Regions from separate parts of the Lysinibacillus sp. S1 genome, predicted to be linked through region 1. Evidence: riboswitches for the same ligand, from Rfam matches in the RefSeq annotation. Region 1 holds a riboswitch; the other holds the start of a gene.
What was found. A riboswitch is a leader RNA that binds a small molecule or an ion and turns the genes downstream of it on or off. The one in region 1 is predicted to bind cyclic di-GMP.

Region 1 (15,950 bases):
CTTATAGGAGTTGTATGAAGATGATTGTGACAACTAGACCGTTAAAAATTAAATACAATAAATCAGCAAATACTTTTCAGGAGTTTATGCAAATTAATCACAACAAACATTCTCTTACGAAGGAAGTTGTTTTTCTACGATATATCGGTATACCTGATTCTGTAGATTTTTATAAAGATGAGATTCTAAAAATGGAGGAGTATTTCTCCAAGCAAAGCATTTTTTATTTACGACTGCATAAGCTTGAGGTCATTCGTAATAAGGAAGATGTAGATAGATTGTCGGAAGCTGGAGAATGTGGCAGACTGCTGCTGAAAACCCGCAATTACTGTATAAGCTATCTTTGTGCAGTAAATTAGTGAGTGATCAACTTGAATGGACAAAAAAGCTAAGCTTTAAACAGATGATTCAAATATTTAAAGAAAATCAGCCTTATACTAATGAAACGTTGTTAAAAAATTTTGCAGTTAAATTTTTGTATTGGATGGATTATTATTTACCACAAATTTTTTCGGAGGAAAATCCAACTTCCCCCAAAATTGTTTTTATAGGTGACATTACGCAGCATGAATTACTATTTTTATATTTCTTATCGTCACTGGGGTGCGATATTTGTTACATGAATCCCAAAGGAGATATTGCCAATTTGTACCCTATAATAGAAGCGTCATCTACCTTACATATGTGTCGACATTTCTATGAAAAAGAAATAACATTGCCTATTAAAAGTACTTCAAGACAATTGAACATTCCTGCTCAAAAAACGAATGCGACGGAGGAGTGGAGCTATGAGCAATTAGCCTCCTTAGCCACATCTGTTGTGATGATTAAGACCTTCGGGGAGGATGACAAGGTTTTATGCTATGGCTCTGGTGTCATTCTCCACCAAGATGGATATATTTTAACAAATCTGCATGTTGTGGGTGGTGGAAAATATTATTCTGTGCTCTATGAAAATGATACCAACGAGTATATTACCCATCAATTTGTGAAATATCATGATATGCATGATTTGGCTATTTTGAAGGTAGACAGAATAGGCCATCCTTTACCTGTAAAAATGGATGGACAATTAGTTCGAGGGCAAAAAATTGTGGCGATTGGCAGTCCGTTAGGATTGTTTAACTCAGTTTCTGATGGGATTGTTTCGGGTTTTCGTGATATTCGGCAAATGTCTATGATTCAATTTACAGCCGCTATATCAAATGGCAGTTCAGGTGGTGCTTTATTGGATATGCATGGGCGATTGGTTGGTCTGATTACAGCAGGCTTCGATGATGGTCAAAACCTTAATTTGGCTGTACCTGCCAATCTAATTTATCAGTTTGCTCAAAACTTTATAGAAATACCGTGTTGAATTTCCACTATTCGACCATTGCTTTTTCTTCAGTAATCTTATAGAATGTAGAACGGTATAAATGAACGATATATAAATCCTTTAATACGGTCCAGAGAGGCTGAAAAGGGCTATGTGATATTTTTAAGCTAATATCTTTGCTTTGTCATGCCCTTTTGTCCTCTGTGACGGAAGGGCTTTTATTATTGTTCCGTACTCCTCTTTTAAAGGAAGTCCCGTGAGGCTTCAAAAGAGAATGGACAAGACAGCTATAATCCATTCACTAAAAGAGATCGACAACTAGAAAATGGAGGCTAAAAAGAATGGATTATCGTAAAAAAACCGTGGTTGCTTCAGTGGCGGGGCTAACGCTAGAAGGAATGGACATTATGTTTATTTCCTTTGCTATGACAATGATTATTGCAGAATTTAATATTGATCTTGCAACAGGTGGATTGATTTCATCCATCACGAATATTGGGATGCTACTGGGTGGTATTATTTTCGGAGTATTAGCAGATAAATATGGTCGAGTAAAAGTGTTTACGTATACGATTATTTTGTTTGCCATCGGAACGGCCTTAACAGGAGTAGCAACAAGTATTGAACAAGTTTATGTTTATAGATTTATCGCTGGTTTAGGTGCTGGCGGAGAATATGGTATTGGGATGGCGCTTGTGGCGGAGGCTTGGCCAAAGAATAAACAAGGCAGAGCATCCTCTTATGTCAGTGTAGGTGCACAATATGGAGTAATTTTAGCCGCTTTATTAAGTGCTATTATTTTACCAACTTTAGGGTGGCGTGCATTATTCTTTGTAGGATTACTACCAGTTATTTTCGCCTTTATCGTACGTAAAAATATTGATGAATCACCAGAATGGTTAGCAGCGCAGAAACAACAAAATAATAAGCAAGAGAACGGGAAATTAGCACAATTATTTGCTTCACCTCGTATCACCATGACAACACTCTCCCTAATTCTAATGGCTACTGTTCAAATCGCAGGCTATAATGGTCTAATGATTTGGCTACCTTCGATGTTACAGAAATCACAAGGTTTATCGGTTTCAAGCTCAGCATTGTGGACAATTAGTACCGCAGTTGGCATGATCATTGGAATGCTGACGTTTGGCAGATTTATGGATCGTTTTGGTGCAAAGCGAACATTCGGGATATTTTTAGTAGCCTCTGCATGTGCTGTATTCTTTTACTCGTTTGCAACAGGTGCAGTAGCGATATTAGTAGGCGGTGCGGTTGTAGGATTCTTCTCTAATGGAATGTTTGCAGGGTATGGTGCATTAATTAGTAGCTTTTATCCAGTACAAATTCGCAGTACAGCAACAAACACCATTTTTAACTTTGGACGAGCTATAGGTGGGTTTTCACCAATCTTTGTAGGCTTTATTTTACAAAGCTACGATATGACTGTCGTGATGATTTACTTAGCAGCACTGTATTGTATTTCCTTTATCGTTATGCTAACGCTTAAGAGCTCAGGGAAGGAATTGCAAACAGCATAATTTTATAGAGCACGAAAGAACGAATTCCAATTATGTAAATGGGATTCGTTCTTTTCTTATTAGTATTTAATTATAATAAACCTTTTGAACGTTTTTCAGCGATTTCAACAAGGCGTTTTGTAATCTCTCCTCCAACGGAACCATTTGCGCGAGAAGATGCTTCTGGCCCAAGCTGAACGCCAAACTCTTGTGCAATTTCATATTTCATTTGATTGACAGCCTCATGTACTCCAGGTACTAGAAGTTTATTTGAACTGCGGTTATTGTTAGCCATTGTTCTCACCTCYTTGWMCTTAGAATGGTTGCGATTAAATTTTTMATACATTTAAAAAGTAGGAAATGCACACGCTATTTGCTAACAACAACAACTTGTGGAAAGCTAGCAATAATCAGCAAACTCTCTGTTATAATTAAGCCTGGCTCTTTACTATATAAGGTTAATTAAAGGAGGAAATATAATGACAAATAATGATATCTTAATTCGTTTACGCTATGCGTTCGATATAAAAAATGTAGATATGGTAGAAATTTTTAAACTTGGTGGCATGGATTATTCAAAGGAAGAAGTATTAAATATGCTGATTAAGATTAATGATGAGGAAGAAGCGCCAGAGGAATACATCAAATGTAATAATAAAATGTTAGAGGCATTTTTAAATGGATTAATTACTTTTAAACGTGGGCCTCAGAAACCAAGAGAAGGACAGGCTGTTGGACCTTTACCTGTGTCAGGTAAAGAAAGCCCAAATAATATGCTGCTAAAGAAAGTAAAAATTGCTTTAGCTTTAACAACGGAGGAGATGCTTGAGATTTTATATGACGGCGGCATTAAAGTTACAAAAGGTGAATTAGGTGCTATTTTAAGAAATCCAAGTCATCGTAATTATAAAGAGTGTGGCGATTCATTCGTACGAAATTTTTTAAGGGGCCTAACATATAAATATAGAGCATAATGCACAATGGATATCAATCATAAAGTGCCATTTTTTTCTTTAAAACTCGTTGACAATTTGTGATGAAATTGTGTACAATAAAATTATCACAAAATGTTCACAAAAAAGATGAAAAATGTTCACAGACAAAGGGGTGCTTGTATGATTTATTTTGACATCTTATTAGTAGCTATTGCATGTATTACAATGCCTTTTATTGTTGCAGTTATGTTAGATATTTTTTATGCGGAACGAAAAAAAGTACGCTTTTCATTACGACGTACTTCCGTATGGTATATCGCTATGTTTGCATTATCCTTTATACCATCCGTATTACTTGTCACACAAAACGTATAATTTATTCAAACACTTAGGGGTAAGTGAATTGAAAGTGGACAGCTACAACGCTAATTGAGGTTGTAGCTGTTTTTATTTTGTTCAATAGATGAATCATAATTAAGTAATTTATATAATTATTAATGAAGGAACAGCTAGTATATAATATGTATGTTTTAAGTAGAGAGCATTGACTACTTTTACCTACTGTGTTAATTTTGGTAGGGAAATATAGGCAAATTTACTGAAAAGTAAAGACGCAAAGCTACAGGTCTAAGGCAATAAATGCTATGGCGGCTGGGTTGCAAAAGAGTGCTAGTTGTATCATTCTCATTCTAGTTTTTGTTCTTTTATGCCTATTTCTTTTGAAATAGGCATTTTTTTGCAAGTAAAGTTCAAAGGAGGAAAAGGGGAAATGAAGTTGTTAAAAAACACATCATTAAAAAATAAGCTTTTACTAACAGTCTCTATCGTTGTATTACTGCTTATCGCTATTATTACGACGCAAAGTATTAGTGAATTGAATAATCGGATGAATGTGGATTTGAAGCAAGAATTAAAAAGTGTTGGTTTATTAACAGCTATGAACTTAGACAGTGATGAAGTAAAAGATTTGCTGTCCGAAAAAGGGGAAACAAACGCAAAGTTTACAAAGATCCAAAAGCAACTTGATATGATTCAGGACCAGCAAGGTATTATGAGCTGGAGTTATATTTGGGATGTCAAGGATGAGGGTGGCGTCAATCCAATTGGCTATACCTCTAATCTAAATGAAGTATATGAAGCCGGTGAAATTTTTACTGATTTAGCGGATGAACATGTAGAAACAGCAAAATTAGCTATTGAAAATAATAGTACAGAGGTAACTGATATATTCGAGGATCCTTTTGGTTCTTGGAGAACGGTTTTTAGTCCTATTAAAGATGATAATGGCCAACTGATTGCCCTATTAGGGATTGATTACTCCGCTGATTATATCAATACGATTATTAAAACAAGTGTGATTAAGCAAATTGTCATTGCCATTATCGGCATTTTAATTTTATTAGTTTTAGTTTACATAATTATAGATCGACTATTAAAGCCACTGAAAAAAGTAGTGAACGTTGCCAATCAAGTGGCAAATGGTGAATTAATAGATGTGGATTTAGAGACATCGAAGGATGAAATTGGTAAATTATCTGAATCCATTCGTACAATGGTGGCTAATTTGCAACATATTATTTTAAACATACGCAATACATCCAATCACGTTTCTTCAGCAGCCAATCAATTAACGGTACATGCTGGTGAAACTTATAACAGCTCAACAAATATTGCACTAGACATGAATCAAATTACACAAAATGCTGAGGCCTCGATGACCATGACAGAGGAAACAGCTGCTGCTATGGAAGAAACTGCAACAGGTATTCAGCAAATTGCTGATTCTGCAAATGTAGCTGCGGAATCCTCTATTTCAGCATCACAGGCTTCTGAACGAGGCAATGAAGTTGTACAACAAGTTATTGCTCAAATGGAGTTAATTAATGATTCTGTTGAACAAATAGGGACAACCATTAATGGACTACATGTTAATACTAAAAAAATAAGTGAAATTGTTAGCTTAATTACTGCTATAGCTGATCAAACAAATCTATTAGCTTTAAATGCTGCGATCGAAGCGGCACGAGCAGGTGAACACGGTAAAGGCTTTGCCGTTGTTGCGGATGAAGTGAGACGCTTAGCTGAACAATCCTCTCAATCAGCAACAGAAATTTACAATTTAATTAGTTCTATTCAGTCTGATTCAAACGCTTCTATCACGGTTATGGAGAAAGGTAAAGAGGATGTTAAGGTAGGGATGGCATTTACCAATGAAGTAGGCGAAATCTTTAAAGAAATTCTTACTTCCTCAGAAGAAGTAGCTAGCCAAATACGTGAAATTTCAGCAGCCTCACAACAAATTTCTGCATCCTCAGAAGAAGTGGCGGCATCTGTTAATAATATTAAACAATCTGCAGAGCAGTCAGCAGAGTTCTCTTCAAATGTCTCGAATTCTACACAAGAGCAATTATCTACCATGCAGGAAGTAAAGGATGCCTCTTCATCACTGGGCAAAACAGCAGAAGAGCTGCAAGGTCTAGTGGCAAAATTCAAATTGGAGAATGATCATAATGGACATTAATTTTACAGGAAAAAATGTTTTAATTACAGGCTCTAGTAAAGGAATCGGTAAAGCAATTGCTTTAGGCTTTGCGCAACATGGAGCCAATATTTTAATTAATTATATTGGGGATGAGCAAGAGGCAGAAGCTGTACGTGCAGAAGCAGAAAAGTTGGGTGTGAAAGCTTTAATATTCCACGCAGATGTTTCTAACTCTCAAGAAGTACAAGCGATGCATCAATTTATGGACGAGCATCTCGGGAATCTTGATATTCTTGTAAATAACGCTGGATTTGCACAGGGTTCCAGCATTACAGATTTAACGGATGAGCAGTGGGATCGTATGATTAAAGTTCATTTATATGGCTGTTTCTATAATTGCCGTGAAGCAGCAAAAAGAATGAAGGAACGTAATACAGGAAAAATCATCAATATTTCATCTGATATTGGTAGCTTGGGTTGTGAAGAATTCACGCATTATTCAGCTGCAAAGGGTGCTATTAATGCTTTTACAAAGGCTTTAGCAAGAGAATTAGCACCTTCTATACTTGTCAATGCAGTTGCTCCTAGTGGAACATTTACGGACATTCTACAAGAGTTTGGCGATAACTATGTGGAGGAAGAATCCGCAAAATATCCATTAAAACGTTTAGCACAACCAGAAGAAGTTGCGAAAAGTGTATTATTTTTAGCCTCTAATCATGCTGACTTCTATACAGGTCAAATTTTAACGCCAAATGGTGGGGTCGTAATGAACGGTTAATGGAAAACGAAGGAGTAAATAATGTTAAATATTATTATCTTTTGCTTATACTTATTATTTATCTATTATATTGGCTATAAAGGCTATAAGCGTGTCAACACAGCCGAGGATTTAATTGTTGCTGGCTGGAGCATGCCTTTATCCGTTGTCACGGGTAGTTTAGTCGCTGCATTATTAGCAGCTCCCTTCTTTTTTGCAGCGGTAGGCTCTGGCTATACAAGTGGTGGCTTTGAAGGTTCGGCAACAATGGGTGGTTTAGGGACTTGTATGATTCTTGGAGCACTCATTTGGACAAAGCCATTGCGACGTTTAAAGGGCTGGACATTAGCAGATTACTACGGTTTACGCTATGGCAGTAAAAAGCTAGGAGCCTATACAGGGGTTGTTATGGCAATTGCTTTTGGAGTTTTTAATGCAGCGGCGTTAACAGTTGGTGGAACGTATATTATTCAGCAATTATTGCAAATTGATTTTATACCTGCGGCGCTTCTATTTGTATCGCTAACGGCTATTTATTCAGTTATTGGTGGTTTATGGGCAGTAGCCTATACTGAAATCGTACAAGGTGCACTTGCAGTGGCAGGTATTTTGGGTATTACCATTTTTATTTTGTTTTACTATCCAGACGTTACATTTAATCCCGAGTGGTGGAATATCAGTACATTATTTGAGAAGGCAGGAGCAGAATTCTGGACTTTGTATCTTGTACTAGCACTTGGAGATATCCCTGCAGTTGACCTTGGGCAGAGGGTAGCTGCTGCAAAAAGTCCACGGGTGGCACAACGAAGCATGATTATTGCTGGTATTATTGTCATTGCAATTAGCTGGATTCCAGGGATGCTAGGGGAAGCCTTTAAGTCTATTTATCCTGAAAGCACAAACCCAGAAACATTGATGCTTACCTTTGCACAAGGTTATTTTCCTCCTTTATTAGCAGCTATTTTCTTAACAGCCATGGCAGCCATGGGGATGTCTACAGTAGCTGCATGTTATGTAGCGACTTCAGGGATTGTGACAAAGAATATTTATTTAGATTTTATTAATCACAATCCTGATCCTAAGAAGCTATTAAGATTTTCGAGATCTATTATTCTAGCTAGTGCTTTATTAGGTTTAGTGCTAGCTGTAAGCTTCCAAAAAGTAATTGATTTAGCTTATTTAGCTTGGGATATTATATTCGTAACAATATTCTGGCCAATCGTTTTAGGACCATTTTGGAAACGTGTCAGTACACCAGCAGTTTGGGCAAGTATTTCCGTTGGCTTAGTTTATTACATTGTGACATCACTAACATTCGTACCTAGTCTGACAATCCAATCAGAAGGCTTCATAGGTCTATTAAATGAATTATGGCAGGCTCCTGTATTTTCAGGTGTTGTTATAACTGGTATCACAATTGTCGTGGTGAGCATACTCGTTCCGCCATCTGAGCATGTTCTTGAGATGCATAAAATAGAAAAAGATAAAACATTAGACGACGTAAGTAGTAAAGAAGCGCTAATTGGCCGTTAAAAGCAAAAGCACGGATTCATTGTAAAGTTCAATGAATTCGTGTTTTTTATTAGAATGAAACGATAGAATCAAGAATACTATTGCTAGTACATCATCTGAATTTTTCTAGTGATTATCTTGATAAAGGCGGGAATTGGATGAAAAATATTTTCTTCATTTTATTAGGGATTGTCTATCTTTATCTAGCAAATGCCATTGAATTAGTCATTATTAAGCAACTATTTTTTTTAATCGGGCTGGCTTTAGTCGGTCTAGGGAGTATCCGTTATTTAAAAGAGCGTTATATTGCCATACAAACTTTGACAGCCATGACGGAAGCTAGTGAGGAGGAGATAATGGCTATTCCTCATACACAATGTACAGTTTCCAATGATGCTTTAAATGCTTTACTGTTAAATGAACAGACAAACATGCTTATTTTTGCCCGAAGAGAAGCTTTAGACGAAGAACTAAAAATTATAGAGGTTCCATTTAACAGAATATATGAGGTTGCCATCATGGAAGATGAAGTATTTACGGTTAGAACAAAGAATCATCTAATGAGTGGTTCCTTACTTGCTGAAGCAGATGAAATAGAAGAAGAGGAGGTAGAAGAAGATACAATTTCACAGCTATCGCTAAAGTTAGTAGTAGATCATTTATCAGAGCCTATTCAAGAATATATGTTCATGGATAATAGTGAAGATCCCATATCAAAAGAGGAGGATGACTATAAAGAAGCCATAGAGCTTTGTGAGAAATGGTTTCAAAAGATAAGTGTTATTATTAAACGTCATGAACTGGAACGAGTGCCAATAAGTCATTGGCAATAAGAGAGAAGGCTATCTCAAAATAGAAAAATTTGAGATAGCCTTTGTTGTTTAGATGATTAAATTTTAAATTGCTGTAGCTGCGTATTTAACTCTTCGGCCATTCCAGCAAGCTGATTTGCACTTCTAGCGATTTCATCCATTGTAGCGGCGGTTTCCTCCACAGTTGCTGTTGTTTGCTCAACGCCAGCAGCGGATTCCTGTGAAATGGAGGCCATATCATCAATAGAAGCATTAATGGTTTCCGAATTTTGAGCAAGCTGATTTAAATTCGTTGAAATCGTTGAAATATTAACAATCATATCCCCAACAGCATCAGAAATTTTTTCAAATGTTTCATTTGTTTCATCGAGCTGTGCTGTTCCTCTTTTTACTTCCTCATAGCCAGTCTGAAGGGCAGATGTTACATTGCCAGTCTCACCTTGAATACGCTGGACAATTGTTGCAATATCCGTGACAGAGAACTGTACTTGCTCAGCAAGCTTTCGGACTTCATCTGCCACAACAGCAAAGCCCTTGCCATGCTCACCTGCTCGTGCTGCTTCGATGGCTGCATTTAATGCAAGTAAATTTGTTTGGTTTGAAATATCATCGATAACTGACACAAGCTTGGATATTTCAGCAGACTGTTCATTTAAATTTTCTACCTTTTTCACAGAGTCTAATACAATTTCATTGATTGTAGCCATTTGTTTGGTAGATTGCACCATTAAACTTTTCCCTGAAACCGTTAATTTTTGAACATGACTAGAATGTTCGCTTAATTCAATGCCCTCTTGTGTAGTTTCATGAATGCTACGCTTAAATGCTGTCATTGTTTCTGCCAAATCACCTGTGGTAGATGCTTGTGTTTCTGTACCAGATGCCAGCTCTTGCATCGTTACTGTAATTTGCTCAGTACCTGCTTGTACCTCATTCGATGATTGAGCAAGTTCTTCACTACTAGCTGCTACTGTTTCAGAAACCGAGTAGATAGACTGGATCGTTTGTTTTAATTTTTCGTTCATGTCATTGGCTGCTACCATTAATGTTCCAATTTCATCTCGGGCTTTTACAGGCAGAGGCTCTAGTTGCAAATTTCCATCTGCTAATTCTTTCATCCGGTCGGCTACTACTGTAACAGGTTTAGAGATGGTACTGGCTGTGATAATGGCAATTAGAATACCAGCTATAGTTAGAATCAAGCTAAAGACGATACCAATTGTTCGATTCTCAGAGCTAGTTGATACAACATCATTACCGACATCTGTAATGGCTTTAGCTCGTTCATCTGCCAGTTTTTCGTAACCATATCGCACTTTCGTTACGAGTTCATGTGTATCCATTAAATTTTCTAAAGCTAATTCTTTATTGCCCTTTTGGTAGATATCAAATACCTCTGTATTGACAAGGGTACTCCAATCACGAGCGATTACTACAAGTTGATCGCGTTCATCTGATTTTTCATATTTGTCTAGAATAGCATTATTTTCCTCAGCCATTTTGCGATACTCATCAAATGATTCTTTGTATTTTTCGTCGCCTGTCAACACATAATTTAACGCTGCAGATAGACGGACACTCATAGAGAGTGCTAAATTTTTACTTGCATTTAAAACAACTAAATCTTCTTTTACTAAATCTTTTGCCTGTTTTTCCATATTTGTATTGGAATTGTAAGTGTAGGTTGTAAAGCTAACTACTAAAACTAACAAAAGAATAAATGCACTTAAAATTCGTGTTTTAAGTGTTTTAAACTTGATAATGCCTTTCATTTTCCCATCCCTTTACTATCTCATTGAGAAATTTTTTCAACACAAGTATTATTTTATAACTAATTATGCGTATTAATAAGCCTTTCGATAGAAATATTTAAAAATAGTTTTTTAGTACAATGATATAATTATTTTCCTTTTCTTAATAGTTAAATATATACAGATGTCTAACAACCAATTTATATATTTATGTAAAATTTCCTATATAGAAAGAAAATACACCTGAAGCAAAATGCTTCAAGTGCCATAAGTAAAGGATTCTCTATTGTTTTTGATTTTTCGCCTGGCGTTCCCACTGTAGAAGGGAAGGATAAGGGTCAAAAGCCCATTCCGTTTTTCCATTAAATTTATAAATACCATAATGAAGATGTGGAGGGAATTTGCCCGATGTACCTTCTTTTCCATAGCCAGAGCTTCCAACATAGCCAAGAACAGTACCAGGTTTTACAATTGTACCTACTTCAATTTCCTTATGATAGCTACCGAGGTGGGCATAATAGTGGTAGGAATTATGATTGTCGCGAATACCAATACGCCAGCCACCAAATTGATTCCATCCTTTTACCTCAACAATTCCAAAAGAGGTAGATAATACAGGCGTTCCATAGCTGGCAAAAATATCAGTTCCCTCATGAATACGGCGTCCACCCCAACCACGATTGGCGCCCCAAGTGCCCCGGTAACTGTAATCAGAGCGAATATTTAGCGGGAAGGTATGTGCATCAAGTTCAATGGTTTTAAAATGTCTGTACAATGTGGAGATGGTAAATACTTGATTGACGGCTTCTTCGCTTCCGTAATATTCCCATAAAGCTAATTTAAAATCCTCATCAGTCGTTCCAAATTTCCCTAAATAACTAGCCATCGAAAATATGACATCCTCATCATCCTTTGGACTAGCGATTCCATCATGATTACCATCAAGGCCCATTCCTCCGAAATAGCTAATTGTCTCAGGAGAAGTGTCTTCCTTTACAGGATTTAATGCACCTGACCAGTATTCATCAGAAAATTGGATAGCCAAATAGCCTTCTCGTTTAGGGATGTCTTTACGAACTGATTGTAGGTTTCTTTCATATTGATCGATAGCGGCTAAAAAATGCCATGGAATGAGTAATTCATCGAATTGTACATAATAGGACATACGCTGCTGTAAAATTTCTTCTTCTGTAAGATCCTCCTTTGCAAAAGAGACAGAAGGGTACAGCATAATCCCTAAAAATAAAAATGTGAAAAGAAATATAAAATGGCGATGCAATGATGGACCTCCTTTCTAACGTTAGAATAACCGAAATTTTTATCTTCATTCAGTAAGGTTCTATGTATGAAAACAGTTGATATATCCGCAATTTTTTTGCCCCAAAAAATAGAAATAATAAGAAGAAACTTCATCAAAGAAAAAGTAATGGTATCATCATGCCATTAACTTCATACTATGTTATAAATCAAGCCCTGAATGGAGGGAAGGCTATTAACATTTTAGATAAAGTGAAAAACTATCGCGAAGAAGAAAACAGGCTGAAGTGGGAAGGGACATTTGCAGATTATTTAAACATCATTAGGGAAAGACCTGAAGTTGCTCAAACAGCCCATTCACGCGTCTACAATATGATAAAAAGTTCTGGTGTAGAGGAACGCGATGGGCAAAAAATGTACAAATTTTTCGGACAAGAAATTTTTGGGCTTGAAACAGCAATTGAAAGACTGGTGGAGGAATATTTCCATCCAGCAGCACGCAGGTTAGATGTTAGAAAACGTATTTTATTATTAATGGGACCAGTTAGTGGTGGTAAATCAACTATCGTTACCTTACTAAAACGCGGATTAGAGCAATATTCGCGAACAGATGAAGGTGCAGTTTACGCAATTAAGGGATGTCCAATGCATGAAGATCCGCTCCATTTAATTCCACATCATTTGCGTAATGAGTTCTTTGAGGAATATGGGATTAGAATTGAAGGAAGTTTATCGCCTTTAAATACAATGCGTCTTGAAAAGGAATACGATGGACGCATTGAAAATGTAATGATTGAACGTATTACTTTTTCAGAAGATAAACGTGTGGGTATAGGGACATTTACACCATCAGACCCTAAATCACAGGATATTGCAGATTTAACAGGAAGTATTGATTTTTCTACAATTGGTGAATTTGGTTCAGAGTCGGATCCTCGTGCTTACCGCTTTGATGGGGAGCTGAATAAGGCTAATAGAGGAATGATGGAATTCCAGGAGATGCTAAAACTAGATGAAAAATTCTTATGGAATTTATTATCATTAACGCAGGAAGGAAATTTCAAAGCAGGAAGATTTGCTTTAATTAGTGCAGATGAGTTAATCGTTGCTCATACAAATGAAACAGAGTATCGTTCATTTATTTCGAACAAAAAGAATGAGGCATTACATTCTCGAATTATCGTTATGCCAATTCCCTACAACCTCAAAGTTAGTCAGGAAGAGCATATTTATGAAAAGATGATAAAAGAGAGCGATATGTCCCATGTCCATATTGCACCGCATGCTTTAAAGGCCGCAGCAATCTTTTCGGTTCTCACTCGTTTGGAAGTTCCGAAAAAACAAGGTGTGGATCTAATTAAAAAAATGCGCTTGTACGACGGAGAAAATGTGGAGGGATTTAATTCCGTTGACTTAGAGGAGCTGAAGAAAGAGTTCCCGAATGAAGGCATGAACGGTATTGATCCACGCTATATTATTAACCGTATTTCTTCTGCTATTATCCGCAAAGAGATACCATCGATAAATGCATTAGACGTTTTACGAGCATTGAAGGATGGGTTAGATCAGCATGCATCGATTTCTCAAGAGGATCGTGAAAAATACATGAATTACATTGCGGTTGCTCGTAGAGAATATGATGAGATTGCTAAAAATGAAGTACAAAAGGCTTTTGTGTACTCCTATGAGGAATCGGCAAAAACATTGATGAATAACTACCTTGATAATGTAGAGGCATTCTGTAATAAAAATAAAATTTATGATCCACTTACTGGGGAAGAAATGAATCCAGATGAAAAATTAATGCGCTCGATTGAGGAGCAAATTGGCATTTCAGAAAATGCTAAAAAGGCATTCCGTGAAGAGATTCTCATTCGAATTTCTGCCTATGCACGAAAAGGTAAACGTTTTGATTATAATTCTCATGAAAGATTGCGAGAGGCCATTCAGAAGAAATTATTTGCAGATTTAAAAGATATCGTTAAAATTACTACTTCTTCTAAAATGCCAGATGAATCTCAACTGAAGAAGATTAATGAGGTTGTGGCAAGGCTTGTTGATGAACATGGCTATAATACAACATCAGCAAATGAGTTGCTACAGTATGTAGGAAGTTTGCTCAATCGATAACTTGATGTGCATTGTTCCAATTAAGATAGGAGTGTCCCATTTTTAGGGCACTCCTTTTATTATCAGGAGGAGAAGATGTCCGAGACTTTGAAGAGATACTTTAGAGCATGGTCGAAAAAAATCTGGACGTTTGAGGCGTGATTGATAAATATACAATTGATTTTATGAAAAAAGTTCAAAAATTTAGCTCACAAGCATAGTATAGAAAAAGCGAATTTGATAGATGGGTGAGGATAAAAATGACTGAACACGAAAATAAACGCTTTGTCATTTCTCAGGAAAATTGGTCCCTCCATCGTAAAGGGCACCAGGACCAACAACGCCATATGGAAAAAGTGAAAGATGCGATTAAAAATAATTTACCTGATTTAGTTAGCGAAGAAAGTATTGTGATGTCCAATGGTCGCGAGGTTATTAAGATACCAATTCGGTCACTTGATGAATATAAAATTCGATATAACTATGATAACTCTAAGCATGTAGGGCAGGGACAAGGGGATAGTAGTGTTGGAGATGTAGTAGCGCGGGATGGCAGTAAGGCCAATCAGGCTCCAGGTAAAGGAAAAGAAGCGGGTGACAAGCCTGGCCAAGATTATTATGAAGCGGAAGTCAGTATTGAGGAAATTCAAAATGTTTTATTTCATGAACTAGAGTTACCTAATTTACAGCAAAAAGAAAAGGCAGATATTAGAACAGAAAAAATAGAGTTTAATGATATTCGTAAAAAAGGACTCATGGGTAATGTCGATAAAAAGCGTACCATTTTAAATGCATTAAAGCGCAATGCGATGCATGGGAAAGCAGAAATAACGCCAATCCACAATGACGATTTACGTTTTAAAACATGGGATGAAGTGGAGAAACCAGAATCCAAAGCAGTAGTGCTCGCCATGATGGATACAAGTGGCTCAATGGGCGCATTTGAAAAATATTGTGCGAGAAGCTTCTTCTTTTGGATGACGAAGTTTTTACGGTCAAAATATGAAACAGTAGAAATTGAATTTATTGCTCATCATACTGAGGCAAAGGTTGTCACAGAAGAGGAGTTTTTTACAAAGGGTGAAAGTGGAGGAACCATTTGTTCTTCAGCTTATAAAAAGGCATTGGAATTAATTCAGGATAAATATCATCCGTCTCGCTACAATATTTATCCTGTCCATTTTTCAGATGGTGAAAATATATCGATGGACAATGAAAAGTGCTTGAAGCTAGTAGGAGAGTTAATGGATGTATCCAGCATGTTTGGCTATGGTGAGGTGAATCAGCATAACCGATTCTCAACGCTTATGTATACGTATAAAAAAATTGATGATCCTAAATTCAGATACCATATTTTGAGAAAAAAAGGCGATGTGTATGACGCCTTAAAGAGCTTTTTCAAGAAAAGTGAAGAGTAACATGGAAGTATCCTCAGCACCACGTTCAAAGGAGGGGGCGTAAAATGGACACAAAAGAGCTTCATCGTGCAATAGATGA
Region 2 (5,413 bases), 1.2 Mb from region 1:
CAAGAAAGCCATAACCCAGAATTATTAGACCTTGATTTAGATGCAAAGGAATTAAGCCGATGAAACCAATTGATTTTTCAAAAGTTCCATCCCCTTCTTATGTAGTGGATGAGCGATTATTAACAAAGAATCTTGAGCTTTTAAAATCAATTCAAGATCGAACAGGCTGCCGCATTTTATTAGCCCTTAAAGGCTTCTCTATGCATTCAACATTCCCACTAGTAGGGGAATATTTAGCGGGCATTACATCTAGCTCACTGCATGAGGCACGTCTTGGCTATGAAAAAATGGGCAAAGAAGTTCACGTTTATGCACCTGCTTATATTGAGCATGAAATGGACGAGCTTCTAGGCTATGTGGATCACATCGTATTTAACTCATTTAACCAATGGGCTCAGTTCAAGGATAAAGTTAAATCTGCTGGTAAAACAATTGAATGTGGTATTCGTGTGAATCCTGAATACTCTGAAATTGAAACAGCTCTTTATGATCCTTGTTACACAAACTCTCGCCTTGGTACAACATTGGCTAACTTTGATAAATCACAGCTTGATGGTATCGATGGCTTACACTTCCATGCGATGTGTGAACAAAATTCTGATACATTAGAGCGTATTATTGAAGTAGTTGAGGAAAAATTTGGTGATGTTTTACACCAAATGAAATGGTTAAACTTCGGTGGCGGTCACCATATTACACGTGATGATTATGATGTAGAAAAACTTGTGAACATCATTAATTATATTCAAGAAAAGTATAACCTGCTTGTTTATCTTGAGCCAGGTGAAGCAGTAGCCCTTAATACAGGCTATTTAGTAGCAACGGTGCTAGATATTCAAGAAAATGGAATGGATCTTGCTATTTTAGATACATCAGCAACATGTCACATGCCTGATGTACTTGAAATGCCTTACCGTCCAATGATTATTGGTTCTGGACAAGCAAATGAATTAGCACACACATATCGCTTAGGCGGACTAACATGTCTAGCTGGTGATGTGATTGGCGATTATTCGTTTGAACAGCCATTAAAACCAGGTGATCGTCTTGTATTCACAGATATGGCTCATTATTCAATGGTGAAAAACCATATGTTTAACGGTGTCAACTTACCATCTATCGTTTCTTATAATGATGAAGAAGGTATTAAAGTCATTCGTGAATTTAAATTCGAGGACTACAGTGGTCGACTGTCCTAATACTCATGGACAAGCCCTTTCCGTTTAACACTGGCAGGCCTATATTTCTGGACGCATGTTACTCCATTTTCCCTCGTAATGAATGTATCCTCATTGCATCGCATCGATTTTTCAATCCTGTTGCTGAAAAACTATAAGCTGGTCATTCATCAAGGCCTCTCCTTTATCATCAACAGTAATATTTTCCCCTTCCTCTGAAGCGCCTGTTTCTACACCAATTACAATTGATTTATTCACAGTGGAAGCATAAGCGATTTCATGTTCTACAATAGAGATAATATCTTTTGCAGCATCACGATAGGCCATGATCGTCACACTATCCGTATGGTCAATGACCCAATCAGCTAATAACCCTTTTCCAAATTGGTTATTATACTGAACTTCATCAAACCAAAATGGCATATCTACTTCTAAAGTAAGTTGTAACTGACTTGCTTTCTCACTTGCTTTCATTATTAGTGTTTGATAGGATTCTATCGTTTGTGCTTGATGTAAGCTCCATCCACTATTTAAATAAGGTTCTACATCAAGATGAACCCCAGAAAATTGCTCAGATTCAGTTGAATTCTCATTATATGTATGTAACCAATTAAACAATTCGTCTTGGCTTCGACTACCCTCAGCTGAAACCCAGCTTGCAGCACCATCCAATGCATAAATGCGAATACCTCTGTGAGAAGCGTTACTAATAAAATGCTTATAGTCATTGCTCGCTATGCCTTGATCGATTTGCAGATAAACTTTATTGACATCGTTATGTTCTAAAAATAATAATATTTTTTCTTGGTCATCAATGATGAGGGATGTATCCCACAGCCAAGTAGCCTTTTCCTGTATAGACATTGCATCAACCTTTCCACTTGATAAAGCTAATGAACTAATCATGATGACGATTAGTGCGGTCCATACTTTTAATTGTCTCTTCATACGAACTTACTCCATTCTACTCGCCACGGCTCCTAGAACAGAACCTGGCAACCTGACAATCTTGCACTGAAATTATAGTGTTTAGACTCATGGCTTTGCGTCCCTCCCTTTCGGTGAAGTTTGCCTTTTTCAGTTTTTTCTTAATCATTATCATACGCGGTTAGCAATTGTTTGTCTGTAGGTATAATGCATAATTGTCACATGTATGATCAGGTAAAAACGACAAAATACAGGTTAAATTTACTATTCAAACATAAAAAAACGTAGAGTACTTAAGCCTCTACGTTTTCCTTTTCATTTTCAAGCATTTTGTGTAAATAATCGATAATTTCTCGAATGCCCTCTAATGAATTAACCAGTATTTTTGGATCAACATATGTTATCATTCGATTTTCAAGATTAGCTACCGCAGTAAAATAGCGTGTTTTACTATAATTGACTAGACCCAATTGCTGAAGTACTGATTCATCGAAATCAAGAATTTCACGTGCTTCTGTAACAAGTAATCCATAATTAACAACATCTGTATTCAACACAATGATACGAGCAGTTGCTGTATTCGATGAACGATTGTACAGTATGCGTTCAAAATCAAGAACAGGTACAAGCTCACCGCGAATTCTTGTAAAGCCTAGAAGATAGTTAGGTAAATGAGGAATAGGTGTTACTTGCTCTAATTTTTCAATTGAAATCGCTTGCTCCACAGGCACAGCATACTCCTCTGTCCCACAAGCAAAAACGACTGCTTTGACACTTTCCATAGGGTCACATCCTTATTCGACTGTTAGTTTTTCGCCGATTCTTTGACGATTTCTACTAGTAAATCTGCTAATTTTTCAAGTTCTTCTACTGGTATTTTTTCATTTGTTGTATGGATATCCTCGTATCCAACAGATAAATTAACTGTAGGAATACCAAAGCCTGCGATGACGTTTGCATCTGAGCCTCCACCAGAAATGCCTAGTGTCGGTGTACGATCAATATTGCGTGCAGCTGCCATAGCTACCTGAACTACTTTATCCGATTCCGTTACACGGAAGCCTGGATACATCAGCTTCACTTCTACCTCTGCACGTGCGCCTAAAGAAGCAGCTACTTGTTCAKACGTATCTTMCATATGCTTTGTTTGCGCATCCAKTTTAGCTTTGTCTATAGAGCGTGCTTCTGCAAGGATTGTCACTTCGTCACAAACAATATTCGTCGCTTGTCCACCTTCAAAACGCCCAATATTCGCTGTCGTTTCTTCATCTAAACGACCTAGTTTCATTTGAGCAATGCATTTTGATGCGACTGTTATGGCAGAAATGCCCTTTTCAGGAGCAACCCCTGCATGTGCCGTTTTTCCAATAATCTTTGTAAAAATTTTCGCTTGGAATGGTGCTGCTGTCACGATACCACCAACTTTGCCATCGCTATCAACCGCAAATCCATATTTTGCTTTAATGTTAGCTGGATCTAACTCTTTAGCGCCAACAAGGCCACTTTCTTCACCAGCCGTAATAATAAATTCAATATCGCCATGTGCAATATTTTGCTCTTTCAAACGTTTGACCATCTCAAATAGAGCAGCTAGTCCTGCTTTATCATCGGCACCTAAAATCGTCGTACCATCTGATACGATATAGCCATCCTCACGCAAAGACGGTTTAATGCCTTTTCCTGGAACGACAGTATCCATATGAGAAGTGAAATAGATTGGCTCTACATCCAGTGTGCCTTTTAATGTGGCAATAATATTACCTGCCCCATGTCCATTACGCGTATGTGCATCGTCTTGAATCACTGAAAATCCAAGTGCAGTTAACTTATCTACAAGAATTGGTGCTATTAGTTGTTCATGTTTTGTTTCGGAATCAATTTGTACGAGCTCAAAAAACTCTTCTACTAAACGACTTGTCATGTTGTAAAACTCCCTTAGTTTACGTGTATTTCCACGTTATAGTATATGTATCATTTTAGCACAACGTCAGAAGAGTTGAAATCATTGAACAATAATACCAAAATAAAAAGTCTGAGAAAAATCTCAGACTTTCCCTAGTCATTGAAAATAAGCTCTTTTTCTTTTTCTAATGATTGTWYGTAGTTMACAGCTTTATTATGTTTATCCTGTAAGCGCCAAATCGTATTATGTACATCATCTTGAACACGTGAGACCTGTTCCCTTGCTGTCGAGATTTTAGAATGAACAGACCATGCTGAAAAAATATCATCAAAAAAGTAATCAGCAAACTTAACAAACCCATCTGTTTCAATATGCAGCGATTTCGTAGACATTTCATGAACATCTAATAATTCATTATGAAACCTTTGTAACGCAATTTGAGCACTATGTAAATAGTTTTCAGACTGATCGAGTGCATCATGCTTTAAGTGCGTAGCAATCAGCCCACCGCCAAAAAATGTATCCCATGTGGAATATCCATTGGCCGAATGTAATGAAGCTGCTGCTTGCCCTAGCCTTGTAAGAGCTACTTCTCCCGCTTCCTCCACCTCTTTAATTTCTCTAATGAGCTGCTTTGTTAGCATTTCCTCATGTGCTAAATGCTCTAGCCTTTCTGCTTGGGCAGCATCATGAATCTGTAAATACTTCTTCTTTTTAAGGTAGACCTGTTGAAGTGATTGCTGTAGCGCATTTTCATCAATCTGGGCAAGCTGATTCATCACTTGCACGTTGTCCTCTGCTAAATCATTTTGCATTTTCTTTGCTTCATTCAGCTTTAATTCAAGTACTGCCGCCTTATCAATTTTTTCTGCCCTCAGTTCATCTTGTTGCCCTGTCCATGTACGAATCATATTCATAAACGAGAAACCATCCAATTTATCAAGTTTGGATCGAATTTGGTGGAGTGCTGCTGTATGAGTGTCTATTTCCTGTTGTGTATGTTTAATTTGCCCATCAATTAACTGATTTTGTTCGTTTAATCTAGATGCTTTTCTAAGTTGTGCATGAATCTTTTCTTGCTCTGTTTGTAATTGCTGCCATTCCATTCATCTCAACTCCTCATATCTATCAGTACGGATGACAAACAAAAATGTTTCACTTTTTGGCAATGAAAAACCTAGCAACTTTTGAGCTGCTAGGCTTGTATGACTATTATAGAGGAATATTACCGTGCTTTTTCTCTGGACGTGTTTCATGTTTGTTTGACAGCATATCAAGTCCTTGAATCAGCTTGATACGTGTATCTCGTGGATCGATTACGTCGTCTACCATACCGCGAGATGCTGCAACATATGGGTTAGCAAATTTCTCTTTATATTCTTCGATTTTTGCTGCACGAGTTGCT

Region 2: linked by a shared signal. The riboswitch ahead of ACHZEU_RS23105 (amidase) and the one ahead of ACHZEU_RS16830 (methyl-accepting chemotaxis protein) in region 1 are both predicted to bind cyclic di-GMP.

Annotation. Positions count from the first base shown of each region.
Region 1 covers NZ_CP173154.1:3,384,791-3,400,740, forward strand. Annotated here, with positions in the region: gene ACHZEU_RS16800 (hypothetical protein) at 21-359, shown strand; gene ACHZEU_RS16805 (trypsin-like peptidase domain-containing protein) at 296-1,357, shown strand; gene ACHZEU_RS16810 (MFS transporter) at 1,660-2,856, shown strand; gene ACHZEU_RS16815 (alpha/beta-type small acid-soluble spore protein) at 2,927-3,130, opposite strand; gene ACHZEU_RS16820 (DUF1456 family protein) at 3,315-3,809, shown strand; gene ACHZEU_RS16825 (hypothetical protein) at 3,951-4,145, shown strand; cyclic di-GMP riboswitch class I at 4,349-4,434, shown strand; gene ACHZEU_RS16830 (methyl-accepting chemotaxis protein) at 4,540-6,291, shown strand; gene ACHZEU_RS16835 (SDR family NAD(P)-dependent oxidoreductase) at 6,281-7,033, shown strand; gene ACHZEU_RS16840 (sodium:solute symporter) at 7,055-8,545, shown strand; gene ACHZEU_RS16845 (hypothetical protein) at 8,683-9,357, shown strand; gene ACHZEU_RS16850 (HAMP domain-containing methyl-accepting chemotaxis protein) at 9,414-11,108, opposite strand; gene ACHZEU_RS16855 (M23 family metallopeptidase) at 11,371-12,366, opposite strand; gene ACHZEU_RS16860 (PrkA family serine protein kinase) at 12,579-14,474, shown strand; gene yhbH (sporulation protein YhbH) at 14,714-15,871, shown strand; gene ACHZEU_RS16870 (SpoVR family protein) at 15,916-15,950, shown strand, end outside.
Region 2 covers NZ_CP173154.1:4,577,190-4,582,602, reverse strand. Annotated here, with positions in the region: gene ACHZEU_RS23115 (saccharopine dehydrogenase family protein) at 1-63, shown strand, start outside; gene nspC (carboxynorspermidine decarboxylase) at 60-1,199, shown strand; gene ACHZEU_RS23105 (amidase) at 1,311-2,126, opposite strand; cyclic di-GMP riboswitch class I at 2,170-2,261, opposite strand; gene ACHZEU_RS23100 (chemotaxis protein CheW) at 2,399-2,887, opposite strand; gene ACHZEU_RS23095 (M20/M25/M40 family metallo-hydrolase) at 2,911-4,026, opposite strand; gene ACHZEU_RS23090 (hypothetical protein) at 4,161-5,114, opposite strand; gene ACHZEU_RS23085 (acyl-CoA carboxylase subunit beta) at 5,221-5,413, opposite strand, start outside.